Regions from separate parts of the Mucilaginibacter sabulilitoris genome, predicted to be linked through region 2. Evidence: riboswitches for the same ligand, from Rfam matches in the RefSeq annotation. Region 2 holds a riboswitch; each other region holds the start of a gene.
What was found. A riboswitch is a leader RNA that binds a small molecule or an ion and turns the genes downstream of it on or off. The one in region 2 is predicted to bind S-adenosylmethionine.
Positions count from the first base shown of each region.

Region 1 (4,214 bases), 3.4 Mb from region 2:
CCTTTTCCGTCAACGTAACTAAACTGGCCATTTGAACCTTGTCCGTATTCATTTTGATATTTTGGTAAGCCTAATAAATTTGAAAAAGATGTATTTGAATTGATTGTGACACCAATACCTTTTATTCCTTTACCTGTTTTTGTTTTGATTAGTATTACCCCGGCTGCAGCACGTGAACCATAAAGCGCCGCGGCATTGGGTCCTTTAAGTACCGAAATAGATTCTATATCTTCAGAATTGATATCAGATATAGGATTGGCGAAATCCCTTGATCCGGCCGTGCCCAACTGCTGGGTATTATCAATAGGAAGGCCATCCACAACAAACAGGGGCTGGTTGTTACCAGATACAGAGGTTTCGCCGCGGATAACGATTCGGGATGATCCCATATCGCCCTGGCTGCTGGTTACATTTACACCGGCTATTTTACCGCTCAGTGCATTTACCAAGTTTGTTTCTTTGGCCTCAGATATGTCTTTTGATTTCAATCCCTGTACAGCATAACCCAACGACTTTTTATCTTTTGATATGTTAAGCGCCGTTATTACCACCTCATTTAAGGAGTTGGCCAGCTCGTCGAGGGTTATTCGAAGATCAGTTTGGTTTTGTGTAACGGGGAGTTCTTTAGGAGTGAAGCCAATGTAAGTTATTCTTAATACATCGTTCGCTTTGGCGTTAAGTGTAAATTTACCATCGCTGTTGGTTTGTGTTCCGTTGGTAGTTCCTTTGATAGAAACACTTACGCCCGGCAACGGTAACCCATCGGACTTGGCGGTTACCACACCGCTTATTTTAACAGATTGCGCTGCAACTGTTTGGATGAGGATAAAAGGCAATAGTATTGCCCATAATAATTTGTAATTTTTTGACATGGTAATAGATCGTGAAATGATTAATGTTACCCGGATACAGTATGAAAAAAGACGATCAGTTAATAGTTGGAGTACCAATTATATCTACCTTCTGGATACTGTCTTTTAAAAATTGTAAAGGTTTTAATTGCTTGTTGAATACTATACAAGGCTAACTTGCAATTAGCCTAACAGCATAGTTTTTTTTAACAGCAACAATGCATGGTTTGCATGCATGTGGCAGAAGTATTACAGGTGGTAGATTTTGTAAAATTACGGATGTTTAAATAGGTTGTTTTAAAAATTGTACTTTGTGTTTTCATGTACTGGTTGTTTATATAAAGATTTTTGCAATGCTGGTTTTTATAAAGCAAAGCTATAGCGGGCGTTTTTTGTTTTTTAATTTACTCGCGCGTTTTTATTATTTATAAGGTTATCAATAACTTTAAGCATAGAGGCAAATTCCTGTTCATCGTACAGGCGGGTGAGGTATACAATGCGGCCATCCCGGTCAATCACTACGTTTCGGGTAACCCCGCTTTTTTTATCGGCAAAGCGCCCAAAAATATTGGCACCCGGGTCAAGCGCCACGTTATAGGTTATTTTCATGTCCTTTTGAAACTTCTGCACTTTTTTAAGTGGTTCGTCTCGGTCAACACCAATAAGTACAAGGCCCTTGTTTTTGTAAGCGTTCCATACCTGTGCTTGCAGGTGTGGCATTTCCTCGCGGCATACACTGCACCAGCTGGCCGTAAACTGAAGTATCACCACTTTACCACGCAGTTGTTTTAACGATGTTTTGGTGCCATCTGTTAATGCGAATTCAAAATCATTGGGAGCTTGTTCACCCGTTTTAACCAGGTAACCGCGATCATTTAAAGCCGGATTATTGCTATTAGCCGTCTGGGCTTGCGTGGTAATGCTGGTAATCAGGAATAAATAAATTATAAGTAAAAGTTTGTTGTTCATTGAATTTATTTTTGACAGGTAATTATATAATTACACTCATCATTAAAAAAATATTAACTGGCATTCAATTAAACAGAAAGGGAGGGTATAGCAGAAACCGTCATTTGCGGATATGTGGTTATATCATTATCTGTTCTGCAATTTTGCAGATAGGAATTAGCACCTTTATAACTATGTGTACAGGTTGCTAAGACATCACAGGGCCTTTCCCTCAGTCTTTCTGGATAATCAAAAATGAAATAAAGAACGATTTCAGATGCAAATATGTAAATAATTCTACTAATTCCATAGAATTTATATCAATTACCAAACAGAATTCCGGTTTTGACAATAAAATGGCATAAGCCGATCTGTTTTGTTTGCTCATTTATGGCATATATAAGCTTAAAACGCATGTAAACGATTAAGTAAAAAAATCAAATGTTTTTATAAATATGATCTTAAAAATTAGAGATTTGCCCTTAATCTTGTATTAAGACCGTTCACCAATTATATCTTCTGCTGATTATGCAATTTAAACGCAGTATTTATCTGTTAGGATTACTGACCTTTTTATGTGGAAATAATTTTGCGCAAACCAAGGGCGCTCAACAAACACGGGATGAAGTGGATTATGTTAACCCACTTATAGGCACAGCCATTAAAGGTTTTGGCAAGGGTTTGTTGGAGGGCAACGGCGGCGGCGGCACTATGCCTTGTGTTAACGTACCGTTTGCCATGACCAACTTTGTTGCCCAAACCCGCGAAAACAAAATGAGTTACATGGTTTATCAATATGAAGACAACTCGGTTATAGGGCTTACTGCCAGTCACCAGCCCACAGTTTGGATGGGCGATTACGGTTATGTTTCGGTAATGCCGCAAGTAGGCAAACTCAGGGTTTTGCCAAAAGAACGTGTGCTGTCATTTGACCATAGAGATGAAGTTTCCAAACCTTACTATTATTCAGTTAAATTAAAAACTACAGGTGCCGATAAAATTAAAGCCGAGATTGCCGGCGCCAATACTTGTGGTATGTTCAGGTTTACTTTCCCCAAGGCAGATCAGGCACATATTATCATCCAGGGGATTAACCTTAACCCGGCACTTAAAGACTGGGCTAATGATTACACGGCAAGAATAAAAAAACTGAAAGGTTATGTTTATGTAGATACCGTGAATAACGAAATAACCGGCTATAACCCCGACCGGCAATCGGCACAGTTAGGGCCCGAACTAAAGAATTTTAAAGGTTATTTTGTTATCAAATTTAATAAACAGATTAAAAAATATGGTACCTGGGATAAGCAGGTGATCAATAAAGGCAGCCATGAGCAATACGGCACGCGAATGGGTGCTTTTATTTCCTTCCGTACAAAAGCGAACGATGAGGTTAAGGTTGTTGTAGCTACATCTTTCATCAGCATTGATCAGGCAAGGTATAACCTCAAGCGGGAAATTCCTGATTGGGATTTTGATAAGGTTGTCAGCGCTACCCGCAATCAATGGCAGCAGGCCTTAAAATCAATCCAGATAAGCGGGGTGACCAACACACAGAAGACTATTTTTTACACGGCAATGTTCCATACGCTGTTGTTTCCGCGCCAGTTTTCGGAGTACGGCAAATATTACAGCGCTTTTGATGATAAAGTTCACCATGGTTCGTCATATAATGATTATTCTCTTTGGGATACCTTCAGGGCATTGCATCCATTATTAACGTTAACCCAACCGCAACGGGTTGATGGCATGGTGGAGTCGTTACTGCAAATGTACAAAGAGGGTGGATGGATGCCCATGTGGCCAAACCCAACCTATACCAATATTATGATAGGTACACATGCTGATGCCGTTGTTGCTGATGCGTATGTAAAAGGTTTCAGAGGGTTTAATACCAAATTAGCTTACGAGGCCTTGCACAAGGATTCCTATGACGCTCCGGATGGTGACACCCATAAAAGATGGGGCGACCGTGACCTTTGGACAAGCTTTGAAGCCAGGGGTGGGCTAACCAATTATCATAAGTTGGGATATATACCGGTTGATAAAACAAGTGAATCCGTTTCGCGCACTATTGAGTATGCTGTTGATGACTACGCGGTGGCGCAGGTTGCCAAAGGATTAGGAAAAGATGATGATTACAAGCAATTAATAGCCTGGAGTAAAAATTATCAAAACGTTTATAACAGCGCTACCGGCTTTATGGCTCCCCGTAACTCCGACGGCAGCTTTTCTGCCAAGCCAGATTCCGGCTTTACAGAGGGCACCAAATGGACCTATACTTTTGGCGCTATGCACGACGTTCCGGGGATGATCAAGATTATGGGCGGCGAGAAAAAGTTTGCTGATAAACTAACCAGAAATTTTACCGAGGGTCATTACCATGCCGACAATGAACCCGGTCATCATTATCTT
Region 1 covers NZ_CP139558.1:4,394,641-4,398,854, reverse strand. The annotation lists gene SNE25_RS18930 (SusC/RagA family TonB-linked outer membrane protein) at 1-872, opposite strand, end outside; gene SNE25_RS18925 (TlpA family protein disulfide reductase) at 1,251-1,820, opposite strand; SAM riboswitch class I at 1,944-2,051, opposite strand; gene SNE25_RS18920 (GH92 family glycosyl hydrolase) at 2,328-4,214, shown strand, end outside.
Region 1: another riboswitch for S-adenosylmethionine. It lies ahead of SNE25_RS18925 (TlpA family protein disulfide reductase); the one in region 2 lies ahead of metH (methionine synthase).

Region 2 (4,214 bases):
GTAAACGAACAAGACGCATCACGCAAATTTATAGCCAACGTATTTGTGTGGATGTTTGTGGCTCTTGGGCTATCTGCTTTTTGCGCATTTCTCTTTGCACAAAACCAAGCCCTGCTTAACATGCTTATTGATCCTGCTACAGGTCGTAACACAGGCTTGGGTACTATTGTAATGTTTGCCCCGCTTGCGTTTGTGTTAATCATCTCTTTTGGGTTCAACAAACTGTCGTACGGAGTATTGGCGTTCCTGTTTGTCGCGTTTTCGGCGATAATGGGCGTTAGCTTAAGTTACATACTTTTGGTTTTTACAGCCGGCTCGGTTTTAGGCGTGTTTATAACCACCTCTGCTGTTTTTGGCGTAATGGCGGTTGCCGGTTATACTACCAATACAGATCTTACTAAGTTTGGTTCTATCATGATGATGGGGCTTATTGGTATTATCATAGCATCCGTAGTTAATATGTTTATGCATAGCAGCCAGTTAGATTATATCATTAGTTATGTGGGTATAGCAGTATTTGTTGGTCTTACCGCTTATGATGTGCAAAAACTGAAACGCATAGGTGCAGGTTTAGAATATGGTGATGCATCTGCCTCAAAAATGGCATTGATGGGTGGCTTAACTTTATACCTTGATTTCATCAACCTTTTCCTGATGATACTGCGTTTATTTGGCAGAAGAAGATAATAACAAGCAAGAAACTATTATTAAAAGCTGCCCCGAAAAGGCAGCTTTTTTTGGTTAACATAAATTTACTTTGTATACACATTTTGTAAAGGGTCAGGCTATTGCATATTAAAGCTTTATTGTGCACCTTTGCATTGCTTATAGAGAAAGGCGGAGGGATTAGACCCTGCGATGTCTTAGCAACCTGTACTTAACAAGGTGCTACATTCTACTCAACAGCTACAAAATGTTGGGACAGATAAGCGAAAGTCAATCATACACCCGACTTTTCGAATAAGCTATATTTTTTCTGTTATGTGTTGCCAGGCTTCTGTTGCCAGTGATTTGCATGTTTGCAGTTCATTAGTTTATTAGAGGATACCCGCAACACGCCACCGAAAACAGGCAACTGATAACAATGGATATTAGAAAAGAATTAGAGAAACGCATACTGGTAATTGACGGGGCAATGGGTACCATGATACAGCGGTACCAATTAACCGAGCGCGATTTTCGCGGGGAGCGTTTTAAAGATCATTCAACCGATCTGCAGGGCAATAATGACCTGCTCAATATTACACGCCCCGATATTATTAAGGCAATACATGCTGAGTATCTTGACGCGGGCGCAGACATTATTGAAACCAATACCTTTAGCACCCAGATAATTTCGCTTGCCGATTATAAGCTGGAAGAGCTTGCCTACGAGCTTAGTTTTGAAGGTGCACGTCTGGCACGTGAAGTAGCCGATGAATACACGCAACGGAACCCCGATAAACCGCGCTTTGTAGCCGGAGCCGTTGGTCCGACAAACCGTACCGCGTCTTTGTCGCCCGATGTAAACGACCCGGGATACCGTGCTGTGACGTTTGATGATCTGGCCGATGCTTATTATGACCAGGTTAGGGGTTTAGTTGACGGCGGGTCTGATATGTTACTGGTTGAAACCATATTTGATACGCTTAATGCTAAAGCGGCTTTGTTTGCTATTCACCGTTATGCGGATGAGTCGGGCAAGCAACTACCTATTATGATCTCGGGTACCATTACTGATGCTTCGGGCCGTACCTTGTCTGGCCAAACAGTAGAGGCGTTTTGGAACTCTATACGCCATGCCAACCTGCTTTCGGTAGGTTTAAACTGTGCTTTGGGTGCCAAAGAAATGCGCCCTCACCTGGCCGAATTGTCTGAAAAAGCTGATGTATTTATATCTGCCTATCCAAACGCGGGCCTGCCTAATGAGTTTGGTCAGTACGATGAAACCGCGCACGAAACTGCGCACCAGGTTGATGATTTTATAAAAGCCGGTTTGGTTAATATTGTGGGTGGCTGCTGCGGCACCACACCCGAGCATATAAAATGTATTGCCGAAAGAGCAGCTAAGTACCCGCCAAGAAGAATCCCGGAGATTGAACCCGATTTGCGATTGAGCGGCCTGGAAGCGGTTACCATAAAACCCGAAAGCATTTTTGTGAATGTGGGCGAGCGTACCAACATTACCGGATCGCCGAAGTTTTCCAAATTGATACTCGCCGAAGATTACGAAGCAGCCCTTGCCGTTGCCCTGCAACAGGTAGAAGGCGGCGCGCAGGTGATAGATATTAACATGGACGAGGGCATGATCGATTCGGAAGCGGTGATGGTGAAATTCCTGAACCTGGTTGCTTCTGAGCCCGATATTGCCAAATTGCCTATCATGATCGACTCCTCTAAATGGACGGTTATTGAGGCTGGTTTAAAGTGTATACAAGGCAAAGGTATTGTGAACTCTATCTCCCTGAAAGAGGGCGAAGAAAAATTCAAAGAATATGCCCGTAAAATATTAAGCTACGGTGCCGCTGCTGTAGTGATGGCGTTTGACGAAACCGGCCAGGCCGATTCATTGGAACGCCGTAAAGAAATCTGTGAGCGCTCTTACAATATATTGGTGAATGAAATAGGTTTTCCGTCACAGGATATCATTTTTGACCCTAACATATTAACCGTAGCCACCGGGCTTGAAGAGCATAACAACTATGCTGTCGATTTTATTGAGGCAACGCGTTGGATAAAACAAAACCTGCCTCATGCCAAAGTAAGCGGTGGGGTAAGTAATATATCATTCTCCTTCAGGGGTAACAATGTGGTACGCGAGGCTATGCACTCTGCCTTCCTGTATCATGCCATAAAAGCAGGTATGGATATGGGTATTGTAAATGCCGGTATGCTGGAGGTGTATGAGCAGATAGATAAAACTCTGCTCGAGCTGGTAGAGGACGTGCTGCTTAATCGCCGCGACGATGCTACCGAGCGCCTGGTTGAATATGCCGATACCATAAAAAGTAAAGGCAAAGAGGTAGTGCGTGATGAGGAATGGCGCAAAGGAACGGTACAGGAAAGGTTATCTCATGCTCTTGTAAAAGGTATTATTGAATACCTTGATGACGATGTGGAAGAAGCGCGCCAGGCTTACAGCAAACCGCTTGAAGTGATAGAAGGGCCATTAATGGATGGCATGAACATCGTAGGTGATTTGTTTGGCGCCGGCAAAATGTTTTTGCCGCAGGTTGTAAAATCGGCCAGGGTGATGAAAAAGGCCGTGGCCTATCTGCTGCCATTTATAGAGCTTGAAAAACAAAGGGTTATTGACGCCGGAGAAGATTCCAGCGGAAGCCGCGCTAACGCCGGTAAAGTATTAATGGCCACCGTTAAGGGTGATGTGCACGATATTGGTAAAAATATAGTAGGTGTGGTGCTGGCCTGTAATAACTTTGAGGTAATTGACCTTGGGGTAATGGTACCTGCGCAAAAGATCATAGAAGAAGCAAAGAAGCAAGAGGTAGATATTATTGGTCTTAGTGGGTTAATAACCCCATCGCTTGATGAAATGGTGCATTTTGCCAAAGAAATGGAGCGCGAAGGATTTACCATTCCGCTTATTATTGGTGGGGCTACCACATCACGTATCCACGCAGCGGTTAAAGTTGCCCCAAATTATTCGGGCGCAGCCATACACGTGCTTGATGCATCACGTAGTGTAACGGTTTGCAGCAGTTTGATGAATAAGGACAACCGAGACGGGTATATACAAGGTATAAAAGATGAATATGCCAAAGCACGCGAAGCACACCTGAATAAAAAATCAGATAAGCGCTTTGTGAGCATCGACGAAGCTCGTAAAGGCCGTTTCCAGATCAGTCTGGATGGTGACGTTGCTCCTAAACCAGCCTTTACCGGTACAAAGGTATTTGAATCGTATCCGCTGGAAGAGTTGGTGCCGTACATTGACTGGACACCGTTTTTCCATACCTGGGAACTGCGCGGTAGCTATCCGAAAATATTTGCCGATAAGTTTGTTGGGGACGAAGCCAAAAAGCTTTTTGACGATGCTCAAGATCTGTTAAAGAGAATTGTAGATCAAAAGCTACTAAAAGCCAGTGGTGTAATAGGTTTCTGGCCTGCTAATAGTGTGGGCGATGATATTGAATTATATACTGACGAAAGCCGTACCAAGCTTTTAACCCGTATCCATACCCTGCGCCAACAGGCCGAAAAGGTGAAGAACGATC
Region 2 covers NZ_CP139558.1:270,028-274,241, reverse strand. The annotation lists gene SNE25_RS01130 (Bax inhibitor-1/YccA family protein) at 1-687, shown strand, start outside; SAM riboswitch class I at 823-932, shown strand; gene metH (methionine synthase) at 1,085-4,214, shown strand, end outside.

Region 3 (4,214 bases), 1.9 Mb from region 2:
CGCGAAAGCTATCCAGGTGGTTAGTATTACCGCCGGGGTGCTAAAATGACCCCATGAAAAAAAAAGCGTAACCGCGCTCATAATTAATGATATAAGCATACGGTAATGTGCATCTAACCGAAACCATACCTTTGCTTCTTTTTGGGCGCTTGCGGGCATATTTATACTATTTGAGTACTTATGTAAATATGGCGATGATTTGTGTAGAATTGATGAATTAATTAATCTTCTTCTTCCACAATCCAGGCCACACGACCAACCTGTCCGTCATCCAGTTGCACTTTAATACCCCGTGAATGGTATGCTGAGCTGGTTAATAACCTTTTCACAAAGCCACGGGTAAGGGTGCCTGTACGCTGGTCTTTTTTCAGAATGATATCAACTTCAAGCCCGGGATATATATCGCTTCTGTTTTGTCCGTTCATTTGTTTAATAAAATATCTAATATCTGGTGTTTCGCCTCTTCATCAATACCTATAGATGGTTTGATAACAACCCATCTTTTTTTTATAGATGATGGCAAATTATTTATTGATGTATCGTCGTCAACAATAACATAATTTTCCTCATTTCCGTTTTTTCCAATCCATTCTTTTATTTCCGTTGCACGGTCAGACATATCGGCAAGCGCCTTTTTATCATTAAGCTTAGAAATTGTACGAATATTTATTCCCCTTAAGGTAAAAATTTCAATCCATTTTTCAAGTCCAAAATTAATCCGGTGAGTAGTTGTCAATATCACGGATGCGTTAGTTTCTGATAATATGAAGGCTAAATTCTCTGCTGATTGTTTATTAAATAACATAAAGCCATCGGAACCAATCTCAACCTTTTTCCAGGATGGCTCAGTTACTAAAACACCATCTATATCAAGCAGAATGACCATTTTATAACAGTTACTTCATGTCATTTCGAATGTATAAGATCTTACCTCGTTCGATGACAGTATACTTGCAATCCTGTTTCAATTTTACTTTTGAAATTACTTCACCAGTTCCATTATCGCTTGCTCCACCTTTTTAAAATCAAAGTTAGCCAGCAGTTTATTAAATGAGGCGGTAATTTGCCCGTTGCCCAGGTTACCTATACTGCCTTCGTGGGTGTGGTTTACGGTTTTATCGGGGTTAAAGTCGCCTTGTTCAATGGCCAGGCCTATTTGTTTGTACGCGTCGCGGAAAGGCGTGCCGTTCAGTACCATGCGGTTCACTTCTTCTACGCTAAACAGGTAGGCGTATTTAGGATCGTTCAATATACCGGTATTTACGGTGATGTTCTGCAGCATAAAGGTAGCCATGTGCAGGCAGCTCTTAAGTTCTGTAAAGGCCGGAAATAAGAGTTCTTTGAGCAGTTGCAGCTCGCGGTGATAACCCGATGGCAGGTTGGTGGTCATCATGGTAACATCTGTAGGTAGGGCCTGCAGACGGTTGCATTTACCGCGCATAATTTCCCAAACATCGGGGTTCTTTTTGTGCGGCATAATACTGCTGCCGGTGGTTAAGGTATCAGGATAGCTTACAAAGGCAAAGTTCTGGCTCAGGTACAGTGCCTGATCCATAGCCATTTTGGCCAGCGTAGCCGCAATGGATGATAGTGCCTGAGCTATGATCCTTTCGGTTTTACCACGGCCCATCTGGGCATATACTACATTATAGTTTAAGCTGTCGAACCCAAGAAGTTGGGTAGTTAAAGTACGGTTTAACGGGAATGACGACCCATAGCCCGCCGCCGAACCCAATGGGTTTTTATTAGTGATACGGTAAGCAGCCAATACCAGTTCCAGGTCATCTGCAAGGCTTTCGGCGTAAGCGCCAAACCACAGGCCGAATGATGATGGCATGGCCACCTGCAAATGGGTATAGCCGGGCAGCAAAACATCTTTATGCTTTTCGCTTAGTTCAATAAGCTGGTTAAACAGCGTTGTAGTTTCTTCAACCACCTGTTGCAACTGGTGGCGGAAAAACAGTTTCAGGTCAACCAGCACCTGGTCATTACGGGAGCGGCCGCTGTGAATCTTTTTGCCGGCGTCGCCAATGCGCTGGGTGAGCAGCAGCTCTACCTGCGAGTGCACGTCCTCTACCCCATCATCAATAGTAAAACCATCCTTTTCAATATCGGCGTATATGGCTTTTAATTCGCGCTGAACAAGGTCAAGATCGGCGGTGTCCATCAGCCCTATGCTTTGCAGCATACGGGTATGAGCCAGTGAACCCAGCACATCAAAAGCTGCCATTTGCTCATCAAATTCCCTGTCGCGGCCAACAGTAAAGTTCTCTACCAGTTCATTTACATTGGTTGTTTTTTGCCATAGCTTGCTCATAGTGCAAATATGTGTATTAATGAGAAAATTTTACTCATTAATTCGCAAAAGTTCCCATTCTCACCCATCTTAAAGTTATTCCCCTTTCGAGTGATGGGCAGCCTCTAACAGAGCATATTCCCTGGTTATCTTTAATATTTGTAATAAACAGCATATCTTGATAGCATCACACTGAGAGTAAACTTCGGCAAGTGGGATGAGGTTTGTTATCACCTTAATTTTATAAAGTTTTATAGCTCAAAATGAACATGATATAAATTATTCAAATTTATCCTACTAATTCTATAGGAATTATATAAATAGTTTTTATATTTGCAGTGTCAACAGACAAATAGTTCTTTATTTTAACTTATCAAGAAAGACTGAGGGAAAGGCCCAAAGACGTCTTAGCAACCTGTACATCCGCATAATGTAAAAGGTGCTAATTCCTGCTCCGCGTAATGGAGAGAGATAAAAAGATTCTTAACCTCTGCCTGTCTTTATAAGTGATTTTATAGTTTTTTTAAGTCGCGTGACCGAGAGGATAGGTTAAGGTCTGCAAAACCTTTTACGGCAGTTCGAATCTGCCCGCGACATCATATTTCCCTTTTAGTTTCCTGAATAAGCATACTGCACGATCATGTTGCCGATGTGTTTTATATTCCATATTTTTATCGCTGCCGGCAGGTACTTTAAACCAGTAAACAATCACCTGCCCTACCAGTATGAAGATATTTAACATCGTTTTTGTTGTTCTGTTTATTATTTTCGCGGCGTTACAATACAACGATCCTGACCCTTACATTTGGGTACCCATATATTTATACAGCGCTTTTTTTTGCTACATGGCGGCACGCAAAAAGTTTTATCCGGTGGGTTATGCCATTGGCATATTTATTTATTTGGCCTATGCTGTATATAAAATTTTTGACCGCAACGGATTAATCGATTGGTTTGAATATCACCATGCCGAAAGCCTTGTAGAAAGCATGAAGGCCGAAAAGCCCTGGATTGAAGAAGTGCGCGAGTTTTTTGGTTTGCTGATATGCGTAGCAGTACTGGCTATTAATTGGATATATAGCCTTAGGCTTAAAAAGCGGGTAACGTATTAACCCGATAACAAAAAAGTCTATCCCAAATGGGAAAGACTTTTACTTTTTAAAACCCTCTCTTTTTAGAGAGGGCAGGGGTGAAACATATTAGCAGGGGTGACGATGTATTACAAAATATAGAACACGGCCGCACCAACGGGCTGTTTAGCAGGTACAGCATCATTTACCCCTGGCAGCTCATCTTTCAGCATTTGCTTCAGATCCTGCTCAATTTTACGGCTAATGGCCGTTGTTGGCGTATCGGTAGGCATGTTCTCAAACGGATCCTGCAAGTGGATAGCCATCTTTTCGATCAGGAAAAATGCCGATGAGATAGCAATTACCAACGGCACCTGCAGTATACCAAAAAACTCAATCAAACTAAAAGGCAGCAGCAGTACAAAGAACAACACCAGCCAGTGTATGTAAACGCTGTATGTAGCCGGAAACACGGTGTTCTTGATCCGCTCACAACCGCCCATGGAATTAATAAAACCGGTTAGGGTATTATCCATAGCTACCTGCTGGTATTCGTTTATCCAGCCCAGTTTGTATAAAGTACGCAGATCATGGCCCTGCAGTTCGTTTAGCGCTACGGGTGCGTTATCCATCCTTTCAATATTTGCAATATCATCATTGCTTAAATAAGCCTCCAGGTTTTGTTTGCCATTTTGCCGGCGCAAATGGCGGCTAAGGCTGTAACACCAGGCTATTTGCCGGTTAACCATGCGTTCTTTAAGTGCACGTTTCTCTTCTCCATCTTCAACGAAGGTTAATATCTGCCGGGTGAATGTACGGCAGTCGTTCACAATGGCGCCCCATAAAAT
Region 3 covers NZ_CP139558.1:5,922,321-5,926,534, forward strand. The annotation lists gene SNE25_RS25245 (DUF1345 domain-containing protein) at 1-159, opposite strand, end outside; gene SNE25_RS25250 (YwbE family protein) at 222-425, opposite strand; gene SNE25_RS25255 (HAD domain-containing protein) at 422-886, opposite strand; gene argH (argininosuccinate lyase) at 983-2,317, opposite strand; SAM riboswitch class I at 2,664-2,774, shown strand; gene SNE25_RS25265 (hypothetical protein) at 2,865-3,038, opposite strand; gene SNE25_RS25270 (transmembrane 220 family protein) at 3,022-3,408, shown strand; gene SNE25_RS25275 (bestrophin family protein) at 3,516-4,214, opposite strand, start outside.
Region 3: another riboswitch for S-adenosylmethionine. It lies ahead of SNE25_RS25270 (transmembrane 220 family protein); the one in region 2 lies ahead of metH (methionine synthase).

Region 4 (4,214 bases), 3.5 Mb from region 2:
CTCCATCGGGTGTGTTGGCATAAAAAGTACGATCGGTACTGATAGCCAGGCGTTGAGATTCGTTAAACGCGATTCCCCATGGTGAGTGGCGTGCGTTGGTCGCAATCAGTATAAGATTTTTAATACGTTCGGGCTCTATAATAGCCCATTCAATAGCTTGTTGCCCGCCAAGCGAACCACCTATCAAAATATGTATATGATCTATCTGTAAATGATCTGCCAGTAATTGATGTGCCTTAACAATATCCCTTATTGTAAATTGGGGAAACGCCTGATAATATGGTTGCCCGGTTACCGGATTAATACTAAGCGGGTTAGTTGTGCCATAAGGCGACCCCAATATATTGGCACACACAATAAAATGTTCCTCAGGATTAAATAGGTGACCTGTACCGGCAAAACCTTTCCACCAGTCAAAAACATCGGCGTTGGCGGTAAGTGCGTGGCATACCCATACAACATTATCCTTTTCTTTATTTAACCTTCCATAAGTATGAAAACCAATTTCCAGATCCTGTATTTCCTGGCCCGATTCGAACTCAAACGTTTGTGTGTACTTAAATATCTCTGTATTCATTCTTTTGTTTTGTTATCCCGGGAGCGACTGGTAGTTTTGAGTAGTGAGTGATGAGTATTGAGTTGAAAAAGCGAACTCAATACTCATCACTTAATACTTATTACTTTCTAACAATCGCATCCCGTTATAACTTTACTATTTCACTTAAAAAACTATATTAAACTATGCAGCAAGCTGCTTTATTTTGGCAAAAGCCTGTTCAAAATCGGCTTTTATATCATCAATATGTTCAATACCTACCGATACGCGTAACCCTGCCGGCGTAACCCCGGCAGATAGTTGTTCGGCATCAGATAATTGCTGATGCGTGGTTGCCGATGGCTGAATGATCAATGTTTTGGCATCACCTAAATTAGCCAGGTGACTTACTAATTGTAAACTGTCGATAAAGTTGCTTGCCTGTTGTTTATCGCCTTTAATTTCAAATGACAATACACCACCAAAACCATTTTTTAAATATTTTTTGGCCAATACATGGTATGGAGATGACGGCAGGCCAGGATAATTAACCGAGACCACTTGCGGATGCTGTTCCAGCCATTTAGCCAGCTCAAGTGCATTATCAACATGGCGCTGTACACGTAATGAAAGTGTTTCCAAGCCCTGTATATTCAGCCATGAATTAAACGGAGCTTGCGCCGGACCAAAATCACGTAGCCCTTCTACACGGGCCCGTATAATGAATTGAATATTGCCAAATGGCCCGCCAATACCAAATACATCAGAAAATACAAGGCCGTGATAGCCTTCTGATGGCTCTGTAAATTGCGGAAACTTGCCGTTTGCCCAGTTGTAATTGCCACCATCAACAATTACACCGCCTATTGTAGTACCATGACCGCCTATCCATTTGGTAGATGACTGCACAACAATATGTGCCCCATGATCAAGCGGGCGAAACAGGTATCCTGCTGCCCCGAAAGTATTATCAACTATTAAAGGTAAATCGTGCTTTTTTGCCAAAGCACCCACTTTATCAAAATCGGCAATAGTGAAACCTGGATTACCTACGGTTTCCAGGAATATAGCTTTGGTTTTATCGTCAATTAAAGTCTCCAGACTTTCGGCAGTATCATCTTTGGCAAAACGAGCCTCAATACCCAAACGCTTAAAGGCAACTTTAAACTGATTATAAGTACCTCCATATAAAAAAGGAGAGGTTACAAAATTATCGCCAGCTTGCATTATATTATTTAAAGCCAGAAATTGCGATGCCTGACCCGAAGCCGTGGCCAATGCTGCAACGCCACCCTCTAAAGCCGCTATCCGTTTTTCAAAAACATCAGTAGTAGGGTTCATGATGCGGGTATAAATATTGCCAAATTCTTTTAGCGCGAAAAGGTTGGCACCATGCTCGGCATTATTAAATACATAAGATGTGGTTTGATAAAGCGGAACAGCCCGGGCGCCGGTAGTTGCATCAACTTCCTGACCGGCATGTAATTGTAAGGTTTCGAATTTTAAATTGCTGGCAGACATAATAGTACGTTTTTAAGGTGTTTAATTAAATTTTTTTGATGATCTGATGGACTTTGGCAATTCCGGTAATGATCTGTACCGGTTTTAAAACACGTGCTTTTCGCAGTTGAAAAGATTGAACGCGTTTGGTCAATCAACAGCAGCAACACATACAAATACAGCCAATATTGAAGCTAATATTTTGTATAGTACCGTTTGAGGTTTCAGAAATGTTGCTTGTAGAAATTTTAACTAAACTTTTCATGGTTATAAATTTATATTCCCCGGGGTTATTTTCCGGGACAGGAATTGGCACCTTCTTCAAAATTGAAGGGTTGCCAGCGGGTCGCTGAGCCTGATCTCTCGCCGCTTCTTTATAAATCAACACCCGAACTATTGCGGAGAATTGATCATGGTATTACTACCAAATAATGTTTCAAAGATAAGCGGATATTAATTAAAATACCAAATTAAATTTTATATTTAGGTTAAAGGCGAAGGGTTAAGGGTAAAAGGGCTATCAAATTTTGAATAATGAAGGGAAAAATTAAACAATATTGAACATCGAACACCGAATATCAAATGATGAATTAATAAAAGAAAATGCTATTTCGATATTCAAAATTCAGCATTCAATAGTCGACATTAAAAACCTTTTATCTTACCTTTCGCCTCAGGACAACGCCTGATCCAAATCAGCTACCAAATCGTCGATATGCTCTAAACCCACAGATACCCTAAGCAAATTTCGTGGTGTTTTGGTATCAGGCCCCTCAACAGTTGCCCGGTGCTCAACCAGGCTTTCAACTCCGCCAAGGCTTGTGGCCCTGGTAAATAGTTGCAGTTTATTTATTACAGTGCGGGTGTGTTCTTCATCGCCTCTAACAATAAAAGATAACATTCCTCCAAACGCCAGCATCTGCTCTTTGGCAATAGCGTACTGTGGATGAGACGGCAACCCCGGATACATTACCTTTTCAACTCCCGGATGTTTTTCTAAAAACTCCGCTAACAACTGTGCATTATGCACATGGCCCTTAACCCGGTAAGGCAGGGTTTTGATGCTGCGGGCCAGCATATAGCAATCGGTTGGAGAGGGGATAGCGCCACCCATTTCCTGTACCTGGCGTATCTTAGCCCACCATTCATTTTTTTCGGCGGTAATTAATGCGCCACCCATTAGGTCGCTGTGACCGCCAAAATATTTTGTGGCTGAGTGCATTACCAGATCAGCACCTAAAGTAATGGGCTGCTGACAAATGGGCGTGGCAAAAGTGTTATCGCAAGCTACTTTAATACCTTTAGGTTTGGCAATGGCCACTATCTTTTTAATATCGGTTATTTTAAGCAGCGGATTTGATGGGGTTTCAACCCATATTAAACCGGTTTCAGGCTTAATATGCTGCTGTAGTATTGTGGTGTTGTTAACATCAATAAAATCAAAAGTTAAAATATCAGCGAACAAATTTTTAAGCTGGTTACGTAACCCATGATACATATCATCGGGAGCTATAACATGCGTACCCGGCGCCAACGACTGAAATACTGACATGCCTGCTGCATTGCCCGAAGAAAAAGACGCAGCATCGGCGCCGCCTTCTAATTTGGCAAGTACATTCTCCAACGATTCCCGGTTAGGGTTTGATGAACGACTGTAGATATGCCCGCCTGGAAAATCACCATCAATACCACGTTCAAAGGTGGTTGATAATATAATTGGCTGTATTACAGCTTTCGACGATTCATCCTTCTTATTTCCGGCGTGTATTGCTATAGTTTCAGTTTTCATTTTGTATATGATATCCGGCCAAATTAAATAAGATTATTTTTATTAGGTGTAGCATGCGGGGATTTTTTTGCGTAATATTCCAAAAAAGCCTGAATCATGAAAACCTTTTATATTCCTGTCATTATTGTTTTAATATGCTTAAACAGCTGTAAAAAAGATGATATCGCTAATGGAAACGAATTTAATAAAAGTTATAAGGCATGGTTAAACTATAAGAGCAGCGTTCATAATTCCTATAGCTATACACAAAATCAAGGCTCTGTTTTCGGTTACAGCGCCGAAATAAAAATCGGCGTTAACAATGGTAAAATTGTTTCAAGAGATTTCGTCTCCCTTCGGGTACGGCCGGATAGTACCCATGCCATAGATACTACTGCACATTGGCATGAA
Region 4 covers NZ_CP139558.1:4,278,557-4,282,770, reverse strand. The annotation lists gene SNE25_RS18500 (homoserine O-acetyltransferase family protein) at 1-577, opposite strand, end outside; gene SNE25_RS18495 (O-acetylhomoserine aminocarboxypropyltransferase/cysteine synthase family protein) at 740-2,056, opposite strand; SAM riboswitch class I at 2,308-2,418, opposite strand; gene SNE25_RS18490 (trans-sulfuration enzyme family protein) at 2,709-3,824, opposite strand; gene SNE25_RS18485 (hypothetical protein) at 3,921-4,214, shown strand, end outside.
Region 4: another riboswitch for S-adenosylmethionine. It lies ahead of SNE25_RS18495 (O-acetylhomoserine aminocarboxypropyltransferase/cysteine synthase family protein); the one in region 2 lies ahead of metH (methionine synthase).